Regions from separate parts of the Mesorhizobium sp. ISC15 genome, predicted to be linked through region 3. Evidence: predicted binding sites of a transcription regulator. Region 3 holds the regulator's gene; each other region holds the start of a gene.

Evidence for each region. The regulator PhoB, encoded in region 3, activates phosphate uptake and scavenging genes when phosphate is short. The targets are predictions, from matches to a motif close to TGTCATNNANCTGTCAT.
Region 1: a site for PhoB is predicted at 2,088-2,104, ahead of pstS (phosphate ABC transporter substrate-binding protein PstS). Genes of this name have one in related genera too.
Region 2: a site for PhoB is predicted at 2,078-2,094, ahead of RPG13_RS19035 (esterase-like activity of phytase family protein). Genes of this name have one in related genera too.

The regions. Positions count from the first base shown of each region.
Region 1 covers NZ_JAVSPX010000001.1:5,474,318-5,478,528, reverse strand. The annotation lists gene RPG13_RS26425 (DMT family transporter) at 45-938, shown strand; gene RPG13_RS26420 (2OG-Fe(II) oxygenase) at 1,052-1,795, shown strand; gene pstS (phosphate ABC transporter substrate-binding protein PstS) at 2,229-3,323, shown strand; gene RPG13_RS26410 (Na/Pi cotransporter family protein) at 3,408-4,211, shown strand, end outside.
Region 2 covers NZ_JAVSPX010000001.1:3,955,236-3,959,446, reverse strand. The annotation lists gene RPG13_RS19035 (esterase-like activity of phytase family protein) at 1-2,017, opposite strand, end outside; gene RPG13_RS19030 (glycoside hydrolase family 25 protein) at 2,168-3,184, opposite strand; gene RPG13_RS19025 (hypothetical protein) at 3,361-3,576, opposite strand; gene RPG13_RS19020 (IS5 family transposase) at 3,852-4,211, opposite strand, start outside.
Region 3 covers NZ_JAVSPX010000001.1:596,311-600,521, forward strand. The annotation lists gene RPG13_RS02955 (ROK family protein) at 1-1,242, shown strand, start outside; gene phoB (phosphate regulon transcriptional regulator PhoB) at 1,277-1,966, opposite strand; gene phoU (phosphate signaling complex protein PhoU) at 1,983-2,690, opposite strand; gene pstB (phosphate ABC transporter ATP-binding protein PstB) at 2,727-3,542, opposite strand; gene pstA (phosphate ABC transporter permease PstA) at 3,555-4,211, opposite strand, start outside.

The DNA of each region.
Region 1 (4,211 bases), 4.9 Mb from region 3:
GTTCAGCCAGCCTTCCCTCGACGTCCAAAGCGAGGGGAAGACCGATGTCGAAGCTGCATGCCAATCTTCTGCTTCTGTTCGCCGCGGCACTATGGGGCCTCGGCAATGTTTCGCAGAAGACCATTCTGGACCATCTCGACCCGTTGAGCGCGGTCGGCATGCGCTGCCTGATCGGCTGGATCCTGGTGCTGCCGCTGATCGCCACCGAACCCCGGCGACCGCCAGGCGGCCTCTATCGCGCGAGCTTGGCAAGGGTCAGCGTGCTGTTTGCAATCGCGATCGTCCTGCAGCAGATCGGCTATCTCGGCACGTCGGTGACGAATGCCAGCTTTCTGGTCAGCACGGCGACGGTGATGACGCCCTTCGCGGCGTGGCTGCTGGTCGGCGAGCGGCTGACAGCGGCCGTCGGCCTCGCCGCCGGCCTGACGCTGGTCGGCGCGCTGCTCTTGTCCGGCGGCATCGCCAGCTTCAACCAGGGCGATGTGGCGATCATGCTGTCGGCGGCCTGCTACGCGCTCTGGATGGTCGAGCTCGGTCGTCATGCGCAGACCTATGGACGCCCGTTCACCGCCATGGCGGCGCAGTTCCTTGGCGCGGCGGTGATCAGCCTGCCGCTCGGCTTCTTCCATGGCAATCTGTCGCCTGCCAATGCGTTCGATGCCTGGCCGCAACTGCTTGTGCTCGGCGTATTCTCTACCGCCGTCTGCTTCGGCATCCAGACGATTGCCCAGCGTTTCACCTCGGCCAGCCACGCGGCGGTAATCGTCAGCGCCGAAAGCGTGTTCGGCGCCCTGGGCGCGGCACTTTTCCTGGGCGAGCGGACATCGTTCGTCGGCATGCTTGGGGCAACGATCATGCTGGCCGCCGCCCTCTACCTCGCTACTTCGGGGGGCGGAGCGATCAGGCCAGCGCCCGAAAACGGCGCCACCGGTGCTTGAGATTGTGAGACGCGACACACCGAACTATGCAACCCCTTTGGCAGGAAACGGGTGGTTCGCGCGCACTGTTTCACCCATCTGATGGGCAGGACGAAGCCAGAGGAGGCAAAGCCATGACCATTCATTCGATAGGTTCGAGGGCAGCGGTCCGATCGGCGGAGACGCGCGTCGCCGCATATGATTGGCAGGCGTTGGCCGGGGAGATGAGCGGCTATGGCTGCGCGGTGATGGAAAAGCTGCTGACGCCGCAAGAATGCCGGGAGGTCGCCGGGCTTTACCCGGACGAGAGCCATTTCCGCAGCCATGTCCATATGGCGCGGCACGGCTTCGGCAAGGGCGAGTACCGCTATTTCCGCTATCCCTTGCCCGAGCTGATCGGCGGCTTGCGCACCGCGCTCTATCCGCGCCTCGCCGCGGTCGCCAACGACTGGAACCAGCGCATGAGCATCGCCCAGCGCTATCCGGACGAGCATGCCGCGTTCCTCAAGCAATGCCATGACCAGGGCCAGACACGGCCGACGCCGCTTCTGCTGCAATATGGTACCGGCGACTTCAACTGCCTGCATCAGGATCTCTACGGCGATCTTGCCTTCCCGCTGCAGGTGGCGATCCTGCTGTCCGAACCCGGCAAGGACTTCACCGGCGGCGAGTTCGTGCTGACCGAACAGCGCCCGCGCATGCAGAGCCGGGCCGAGGTGGTGCCGTTGCACCAGGGCGATGCGGTCGCCTTCGCGGTGCACAATCGTCCGGTCCAGGGCAGCAAAGGCAGCTACCGCGTCAATCTCAGGCACGGCGTCAGTAGGCTTCGCTCCGGCATGCGCCATACCGTCGGCATCATCTTCCACGACGCGAAGTGAGGGCTGCGTAGACTTCCTTCTCCCCTTCTCCCCTTGGGGGAGAAGGTGGATTGGCGCGCAGCGCCAAGACGGTTGAGGGGTGTTGGACGGAGCGCCGTCGTTGCCAAGCTGGAACACCCCTCATCCGTCGCCTTCGGCGACACCTTCTCCCACAAGGGGGAGAAGGGTGAGCGCGAGGCGCAACGTTGGAGCCCAGTCCTTCGGACCCCAATTCTTCATAGGAGTCCGAGGAACGGGCGGGACAAGTGATCGCGGAAAATCCGAATAAAAAAGATTCGCCCCACAAGATCTCTGTCATCCAATTGTTAACCAAGGTTCATACGATGAGCAATGTTGTCTCTCGGCCGGTGTGTGTTCGCCGGGCGGACGACTGTTGATATCTGCCAAGACTGAAAAGTAGATTTTTATTTGCGCAGTATAGTCGGGGATCGCCATGATGTTTCCAGCAAGCTTTGCGTCACTTCGGCGCAAATGGCCGAAGATAACCGGATCAAGTGGCGCCATCACGCTGGCTGTTGCCTTGATGATCGGTGCCGCTGCGCAGGCTGAGCCTATTCGCGGCGCTGGATCGACACTGGCTGCCCCGATCATCGGCAAATGGGCAACGGCCTACGAGAGCGCCCGCGCAGATGGCGGCGACTATATCTCGCCCGATTGGAAGGTTGACTATGAGATCGTCGGCTCGCTCGCCGGCATCCTGCGTCTCGACCAGCCGGACATGGACTTTGCCGCGACGGATGCGCCGATCAACGCCGCCGACCTCAGGAAAGCCGGCCGCCAGCAGTTTCCGATCGTGATGGGCGCCATCGCCGTCGTCGTCAATCTCGACGGCATTGGCCCGGGAAGCCTTCGCCTGACGGGGCCGCTTCTGGCCGACATCTATCTGGGCAAGATCCAGTCATGGTCCGATCCCGCGATCAAGGCGGCGAATCCGGATCTGACGCTGCCCGATCTTAGGATCAGCGTTCTTCACCGTAAGGATGGGTCCGGCTCGACTTTTGTGTTCACGGAGTATCTGTCGGCGGTCAGCGACGAGTGGAAGAGCAAATACGGCGCCAACACACTGATCTCGTGGCCGCTCGGCGCCGATGCCGAAGGCACGCAGAACCTCATTCGAGCCGTGCATGACACGAAGGGGGCGATCGCCTATGCCGAATCCGGCCAGGCGCAGCGCGCCAGCCTTTCCTACGCGCTGATCGAGAACAAATCCGGCAAGTTCGTCAAGCCGGAGCCCGACGGCGTGCAGGCTGCTGCGACGTCCATCGACTGGGCGCAAACGACCGATTTCTTCGCTTCGCTGACCGATCGAGACGGAGATGCCGCCTATCCGATCAGCACGGCTGTGTTCGCGGTCGTTCAGGTCTCGGGCCGTTCGGAACATCGCTATCGCCGCGTGCACGACCTTTTCCGGCTCGCCTTCGCGCAGGGCGCGGGCGACGCCGCCGCGCTCGGCTATGTGCCGCTGCCGAAGGCGCTCGTCGACCAGGTCGAACAATACTGGGCGAGCCAAGCGCCCGTCGGAAACTGAGCTGAAGAGCCAGGCTGCCTCGCGCAGCACCTGAACTGAACGTCATATCGCGCCGTGGTAACGGCTTGTTGGGGACTGCGTGACATGGACATAGATATCTTCAAGGACATCCTCGTGCCGGTGATCGGGGGGTTGGGCATCTTCATGCTCGGCCTCGACTTCATGGCAAACGGCATCCAGGCGCTTTCGGTCAACCGGATGCGCGCCTTTCTCGCCAAGGCCGCCGGAACGCCGATCAAGGGCGTGCTGGCAGGAACGCTGATCACCGGCGTCATCCAGTCGTCGACGGCGATGAGCGTCATGGTCGTCGGCCTGGTCAATGCCGGGGTCATCGCCCTGAGACCGGCGATCAGCGTGATCATGGGCGCCAATATCGGCACCACGCTCGGCAACGGGCTCATCGCCCTGCCGCTCGGCCCGCTTGGATTGATCCTGGCCGGCGTGTTCTCGCTGGTCTACTGCTTCGCCAAAAGCGAAAAGGTCAAGAACATTGCGCTCGCCTGCATGGGCTTCGCGCTGATCTTCTATGGCCTCAACCTGATGACCGGCGGCCTGCGCCCGCTTCGCAACCTGCCTGAAGTCATGGCCCTGCTGCAGACCCTCACGGCCGACTCCTATCTCAACCTCCTCAAATGCGTGTTCATCGCCGCCGGCGTGACCGCCATGATCCATTCGTCCTCGGCGACGATCGGCATTGTGATGGGCCTTGGCGCCGCCGGCATTCTCGACTGGACGACGGCCGTCGCCTTCTCGCTCGGCGCCGATCTCGGCACCACGATCACCTCGTGGATGGCTTCGCTCAATCTTTCGAAGAACGCCAAGCGGACCGCTTACGCGCACATCTCGTTCAACATCATCGGCGTGTGCATCACCATCCCGCTGTTCTTC
Region 2 (4,211 bases), 3.4 Mb from region 3:
GCGTCTTTTCTATCAACGGCAGTTCGCCACCGAGCTCGGCCGGTTTGAAGGCGTCGAGCGCCACCGAATAGACGCGCTTCACCTTGGCTAGGTCGCCGATCTGGTTGTCGCGTTCGAGGATGTAGAGCTTGCCTTCATGCGCGGCGATCTCCGACAGGCCCATCCAGCCAGCTTCGGTCGCTTCGAGCGGATAGCGCACCGCCGACCATTCCTTGGCCTTCGGCTTGTAGGCCAAAAGCTTGACCTGGCCCTTAGGATCGTCGGTCCATTCGCGCTGCACTGCCATCACCAGCGTCAGCTCGTCGCCTTCGCCGATGGTCGTGATGCCTTCGAGACCGAAGCGGGTCTGGTGGGCGAGCAATTCCATCGGGAAGCCGATTTCCTGCTTGATCTCGCCCTTGTCGTTGACGCGCAGGATGGCGTGCGGGACGAGCTTTGCCGGATCGCCTTCATTGGCCAGCCAGAAGCCGCCTTCACCGTCGGCGACAATACCTTCGATGTCGAGCTTCTGCGCAGGATGGCCGCCACGCGTGACGATGGTCTTGCCGGTGATCAGCGCCGGGGTCTGCGTGGCGTCGATCTCGAAGATCGAGGGCGCGTTGGCGTAGAACGAGTCCGAGGCCGCGAACAGCTTGCCGGCGGCATCGCCGGCCGCGAGCGCCGAAAGCGCACCCCAGCCGAGCGGCGTGCCGTCTGCCGTGAGCTTTGCCGTGATCATCGGGTAAGTGGCGGGACCCTCGGAGCGCTCGTAGATCATGACGTGCGAGCGGGCGAGCCCGTCCTCGACCAGGTCGGCCTCGTTGGCGGTGACCAGCAGATTGCGCGATGGGATCGCGACCAGGCCTTCTGGAGCGATACCGGAGGGCAGGATCTGGGCAAACTGAGGCTCAGCACCGGTGTCCTTGTAGACGCCGACAACAGAGCCACGCTCCGAAGCGACGAAAATCAGCCTGTCTTCGCCGAAGGTGCCGGTCTCGAGACCTTCCGGCTCGATGCCCTTCTTGTTCCGGGCGTCGGGATAATGACCGGCATTGGCAACCTCATACTCGAAGGACGGGCCGGATTCGTGGAGAACCTCGCCCTTCTTGCTGAAGATTGTGAAGCCGCGCGAGCCGCCCTTGTAGTCGCCTTCGTTGGCGACGACGAGACGGTCATTGTCGAGCCATTTCACGGCATCGGGTTCGCGCGCGACGTTTTCCATTTTGCCATCGAAGGACAAGGCGCCGTTCTTCTTGGTGTCGATCTTGTCCAGCGTGACCGAGCCTGCGGAGAAATGCGTGACGATCGCGCCGGTTTCGGCGTTGACGATGGCGATGTGGTTGTTTTCCTGCAGCGTGACCGCTATCTCGCCAGCCTCGTTGAAGGCGACGAATTCCGGCTCCGGATCTTCCGCCGCGACTCCGGCGATGCCCGCCAGGTTCACGGTCTTCATCGTCGCGCAATCAGGCTGGCCTTCGGCAAGCGTGAAAATCTTGAGGTCGCCCGCCGGCATCTGCGGTATTTGTCCGTCGTTCACCTCCTCGTCGCGCTCGTTCTCGATGGCGATGGCGAGGAACTTGCCGTCCTTGTTCAGCGCCAGCGAGTCCGGCTGGCCGCCGAGGTCGCAGGTGCTTTCGATCGCCTTGGAGGCAAGGTCGATGACCGTAAGGTTGCCCGAAGGCTTGGCTTTGCTCTCCGACGTGTTGATGCCGGCCAGCACCTTGCCGCCGATCACCACAACCGAGGTCGGCTCGCCGTCGATCTTGACGATGCCGCCGGCCTTGGGCGCCTTGGGGTCAGTGATGTCGATGAAACCGACCGCACCGAGCGGGCTGTCGGAATAGACCAGCGTCATGCCGTCTTCGGAGGCCGCGATGATCTCGGACGAAGTCGGCGTGGCCTTCTCGACGTCCGCCGGGAGGTTTCCGGCGACTGCGAAGCTCGCGACCCGGTTGAACATCATGTCGGCATGGGCCGGCAGCGAAACGGAGGCAGCAAGCGCTGCCGTCAGGACGAAAAGCGCGGAATGGCGGGGCACGGGTGGCGTCTCCTGTTCGGATGGAAGCCACCTGCTTTGGAGGAGCGACATTTCAATGCGATGACGGATCCATGACAATTCCGCGACAGGCGGTCAGGGTCCGTCGATACTCACGTCGGGCTGGCCTGCAAATGCGGTCTCTGCGACTGCCTACTCCGCCTCGGCCACCATCTGCCGCCCGCCAACCCAGTTCCGCCAGGCTCTCTCGTCACCGTGGAAGACGTTGAGGTCGATGCGGCCCCTCACGCCGTGCGACAGGCCGGAGCCGGAATACTGCCAGAACACCCATTTGCGGCCGGGATAGACCTTTGACGGGTGCTGTGCGACCGCGCGCAGCCAGAACGGATAGTCGGGGAAAGCGCCACGCAGATTGTCGCGGTAGAAATCGGGTGCGGTGTAGATGATGGGCCGCTGGCCGTAGTGGCGTTCCAGCTTGTCCATGAACACCTGCATCTTCTCCAGCACCTTTTGCCGCGACGGCCGCCGCTTGCAGCTGGATTCGCCGTTCCACTCGACATCGATCACCGGCGGCAAGGCGCCCTCGACCCTCGGCACGTTGCGGATGAACCAGTCGGCCTGCTCGCCTGCCGTGCGGCACCAATAGAAGAAGTGATAGGCGCCGCGCTTGAGGCCGGCAGCGTCGGCATTGCGCCAGTTCTTCCTGAACATCGGGTCGAGATGATCGCCGCCGTCGGTCGCCTTGATGTAGGCGAAGTTCGCGCCCTGCGCGCGCAGCTTGTCCCAGTTCACGTTGCCCTGCCAGCGTGAAACGTCGACGCCGTGAACGGCGAGGTGCCTGGGCGAGGCCCTGCCGAAATTGATCGGCTTGGCGTCACGAAAACGATAGCGCTGGACCGGCTCGGCGAGGATCGGTGCTGCCCGCGCCAGCCGCTTCGGCGCCACCAGGGCAATTGGCTCGGCGGGTGGTTCAATGCTTTCCACAGGCTCTGGAGGAGCCAGCGCCACGGCTTGGTCCATCGCCTCTTCCTGAGCGAAGGCGGGTGCGGCATCGGCGGCACCGACCGACGCGACCGGCGCGGGCGGCCTCACAACCGAGCTGGTCGTCTCGCTGGACGGCACTTGCAGCGCGTCGACGCTGGACGTCGACGTGCAGCCGGCAAGGCACAGCGCTGCGATCGAGAAGATAACGACGCCTGATAACCGCATCTGGACCTGTACGCAAAACACAACAGACCGATGGCAAGACAGCGCCGCCGGACAAACCAGTCCAGATTACTAACGAGAAATTACCAACAAAGTTTGAATCAAATTGTTAGGGGCTTCTTCATCGAAGCGTCCGCGGGACAGCGCGAAAGACCGCTGACCCTGTCAGGCACTGTTGCCTAGCTGCACAGCCATAGCTTGTGGCAGGTCTCGGCCACCATGTGAGCCGGCGGCACAAAGCGATCGGGGTTGACCGGCGCATCATCCTCCGCCCGACGAACCTTTTCTTCAAGCAGCGTGCGAAGCGCCGCTGGCTGCACGCGATCGCGTTCCATCACGAGCTTGATCATCGGATCGCTCAAAAGCTCATCCAGGGTGTTGATTCTGTCGTTCATCCATCGCCTCCTCGACCGCCGACCCGCAACCAATAGATAGGTGGCAATGATGGCTCGCCAATGACGCTTTGCCGGCTATCTCGTGTCCCGGATGAAAAAAATTGGGCACGCACCCTTGCCTTCTCCCCTTGTGAGGGCTTTGCACGGGGAGCGAAGTGGATTTCGGTGGTCAGTGAGGGCCTTTTTGAAGGCCGGCAGAGCGGTTTTCCGCGGCCCTTGCGGGGCCTTTGTCGGTTTAGGCAGCCATCCTGCCGGATTGTGGACGCACTCCTCCCTCATGTCCGCCTCTCATCGGGTGGATAGAGGACGCCAATCATGGTGCGCAGATTGTAAGCGCAGGCGGCCAGTATGCACTGCGTGCGGTTGGTGGCGAGGTTGAAGAAGCGCAGGCGTCGCATGCCGTAACGCTCCTTGAACACGGCGAAAGGCCGCTCCACTGCCGCCCGCACCTTGGCGATCAGCCGGTTGCGCAGCTTGTGGCGCGGCGGCAACTCGGGGTGATGCTTGTTGGGCCGCCGCATCAGCCGGTCCTTAATGTTGGCGGCGGCGAGCCGGGCATGGCGGGCGTGGGTGTAATAGGCTTGATCGCCATAGGCCGCCTTCTCGTCGCCGCAGATCAACTGGTCGGCCGGCTC
Region 3 (4,211 bases):
GTTGGAATCCGTCATGACGATTTGCGTCGGCGCAACCGGGCGATGGTGATTTCGGCCGTACGCCGGGCAGGCCAGCCGTCGCGAACCGAGATCGCCGCGACCACCGGCCTCAGCCATTCGACCATATCGGCGATCTCTTCCGACCTCATCCAGGAAGGCATCCTGACCGAGAGCAAAGCGAGCGAGACCGTTTCGCTGAAACGCGGCCGGCCGCAGGTCGGCCTTAGCCTCAATCCGGAAGCGGCAGCGGTGTTGGCCGTCGTGTTGTCGCTGAATTTCCTTTCGGTCGCCGTCATCGATTATGCCGGACAAGTGGTCGCCGAGGAACAGCGCCGGCTGGACACGCTGACCATGTCGCGCGACGAGCTGATCGACGAATGTGTCGCCATCGTCCGGCGCCGGCTCGAAGATCCCGATCTCGATGTCCAAAGCGTCGCCCGCATCGCGCTGGCGATCCAGGGCATCACCGATTCCCATGCGCGCGCCATGTTGTGGTCGCCGATCACGCCGCAGACGAACATTGCCTTCGCCGACATTCTGGAACGTGAGTTCGGCATCCCGGCCATCATGGAGAACGACTGCAACATGATGGCCGTGGCGCTGCGCTGGCGCGACCCGGATCGCTACCGCGACGATTTCATCGCCATCCTGCTCTCCCACGGCATCGGCATGGGGCTGGTGCTGAAGGGCGAACTGTTCACCGGCACCCATTCCTCAGGCGGCGAATTCGGCCACATGATCCACCGGCCGGGCGGCGCGCTTTGCCGCTGCGGGCGGCGCGGCTGCGTCGAGGCCTATGCCGGCAACTACGCCATCTGGCGCAATGCAAGGCAGTTGAGCGAGAACGCCGAGCCGGTCGCCGATGTCAGCGACGCCGAGATGCGGGCACTGGCGGCCCGGGCGCGCCAGACGGACGGACCCGAGCGCGAAGCCTACCGCAAGGCCGGCGAAGCGCTCGGCTTCGGGCTTGGCAGCCTGTTCGCGTTGATCGATCCGGCGCCGGTCGCCATGGTCGGCGCCAGCGCTGCCGCCTTCGACCTGATCGAGCCGGCCCTGCGCGAGGCCATCGCTCAGACCGCCGGCGGTCAGCATTCGGGTTCGATTTCCTTCGACACCGAGCCGAACGAGCTGCCGCTGATCCGCGAAGGCTGCGCCATGCGAGCGCTGAGCTTCGTCGACCAGGAGATTTTCGCGCCGGGCGCGCAAGGGAAGTCCGGCACGGCCAGGAAGCACGTGGCCTGAATGGAAGAACGCAGCTTGAATTCAGGCAGTCTGTTCAGTCTTCCCTGATCGCATAGCCCGCGCCGCGGATGGTGCGGATGACATCGGGCATGCGGCCATTGTTGACCGCCTTGCGCAGCCGGCCGACATGGACGTCCACCGTGCGCTCGTCGATGTAGATCGTCTCGCCCCAGACATTGTCGAGCAACTGGCTGCGCGAGAACACCCGACCCGGGTGCCGCATCATGAATTCGAGCAGCCGGAATTCGGTCGGCCCGAGCCGGATCTCGCTCTTCTTGCGATAGACCCTGTGCGATTCGCGATCGAGCATGATGTCACCGACCTTCAGCACGCTGGACAGCACTTCGGGCTTGGCGCGGCGCAGCAGCGCCTTGACCCTGGCCATGAATTCCGGTGTCGAGAACGGCTTGACCAGATAGTCGTCGGCCCCGGTCGAGAGGCCGCGCACCCGGTCGCTTTCCTCGCCGCGCGCGGTCAGCATGATGATCGGCAGCCGCTCGGTTTCGGGACGCACCCGAAGGCGACGGCAAAGCTCGATGCCCGAAACCGCCGGCACCATCCAGTCGAGCACCAGAAGATCGGGCACGTTTTCCTGAAGCCGGATTTCGGCCTCGTCGCCGCGCGTCACCACCTCGACCTGATAGCCTTCGGATTCCAGATTGTAGCGAAGGAGGACGCCCAGCGGCTCTTCGTCCTCCACCACCATGATGCGCGGCGCGATCATCGGCCGGTTACCCCTGTCATGTCGCCGACGCCGACATCGTCGTTTCGTCGAGCTTCGGTCGATCCGCCGGCAATTGCTGCCCGGTCACGACATAGTAGGCGTTTTCGGCGATGTTGGTGACATGATCGCCGATACGCTCGAGATTCTTGGCGCAGAACAGAAGATGCGTGCAGGCGGTGATGTTGCGCGGGTCCTCCATCATGTAGGTCAGGAGTTCGCGAAAAACCGCCGTGTATTTCACGTCGATCTTCTCGTCGGCGGCGCGCAGCTCTTTCAACGCGCCGGCGTTGCGCGACACATAGTGCTCGACCACGCCGCGGAGCTGCTCGAGAACGAGATCCGCCATCGCGTCGATACCGTGCGAGAGATTACGCGGCGTGGCGCTCTGCCCGACGGCGCTGACCCGCTTGGCTATGTTCTTGGCCAGGTCGCCGATGCGCTCGAGATCGCCGGCCATCCGGATTGCGCCAACCACGGCGCGCAGATCTTGCGCCATCGGCTGCCGCTTGGCGATCAGCGTGATCGCGCTGTCGTCGAGTTCGCGCTGCCGCGCATCCATGATGGCGTCATCCGAGACGACGCGCTGCGCCATCGCATTATCTGACGCAAGCAACGCGCGGATCGACGCTGCGACCATCGCGGCGGCGAGCTCGTCCATGTCGCGGATCAGCCTGTCGATGTGCTCCAATTCCTCGTCGAAAGATGCGACGGTATGTTCACCCATGATACTGTCCTCGTGCTCGAAAATTAGCCGGACCGCTTAGCCGAACCGGCCGGTGATGTAGTCCTGGGTGCGCTTGTCGTCGGGGTTGGTGAACATCTTGTCGGTCGCGCCCTCCTCGACCAGATAGCCGAGATGGAACATCGCCGTGCGTTGCGACACACGCGCTGCCTGCTGCATCGAATGGGTGACGATGACGATCGTGTAGTTCTGGCGCAGTTCGTCAATCAGTTCCTCGACACGGGCGGTGGCGATCGGATCGAGCGCCGAACAAGGCTCGTCCATCAGGATCACTTCCGGCGACACAGCGATGGCGCGCGCAATGCACAGACGCTGCTGCTGGCCACCGGAAAGGCCAGTGCCCGACTCGAGCAGGCGATCCTTGACCTCGTTGAACAGGCCGGCCTTCTTCAGGCTCGATTCGACGATGCCGTCCAACTCCGCCTTGCTCCTGGCCAGACCGTGAATGCGCGGACCGTAGGCGACGTTTTCGTAGATCGACTTCGGAAACGGGTTCGGCTTCTGGAACACCATGCCGACGCGAGCTCGCAGCTCGACGACATCGATTTTCGGGTCGTAGACATCCTCGTTGTCGAGCGTGATCTTGCCGCTTACCCGCGCGATGTCGATCGTGTCGTTCATTCGATTCAAGCAACGCAGAAAGGTCGACTTGCCGCAGCCCGATGGGCCGATCAACGCCGTCACCTGGTTCTCGCGGACATCGAGATCCACGTCGAACAGAGCTCGCTTCTCGCCGTAATGAACGGAGACCTTTTCGCCCTTCATCTTGATCGAAGGCTCGTTGGTTCCGCTACTCAGTTTCTGCTCGACGCTGGCTTCCGTCATGATGTTCATATCCTCTACTCCTTACCAGCGCCGCTCGAAGCGCCTGCGCAGTATCACCGCGATGGCATTCATGATGACCAAAAACACCAGCAAAATCAAAATCGCCGCCGAAGTCTTCTGCTGGAACCCCGCTTCAGGAAAATCGGCCCACATGAATATCTGCACCGGCAGGATCGTCGCGGGATCGGTGAAGCCACCGGGAATGTCGACGATGAAGGCGACCATGCCGATCATCAGCAACGGCGCGGTTTCACCCAGCGCATGCGCCATTCCGAGGATGGTGCCGGTCATGATACCCGGCATCGCCAGCGGCAGGACGTGATGGAATACGGTCTGGACCTTGGACGCTCCGATGCCAAGCGCCGCCTCGCGGATCGACGGTGGCACGGCGCGCAGCGAAGCGCGTGAGGCGATAATGATGATCGGCAGGGTCATCAGCGCCAGCACCATGCCGCCGACCACCGGGGCCGAGCGCGGCAGGCCGAAGAAATTCAGGAATACGGCAAGTCCAAGCAGGCCGAAGACGATCGAAGGCACCGCCGCCAGATTGTTGATATTCACTTCGATGATCGTCGTCAGCCGGTTCTTGGGCGCAAATTCCTCAAGATAGATCGCCGCCGAAACGCCGATCGGGAAGGCGATGGCGAGCGTTACGATCATGGTCAGGAACGATCCGAC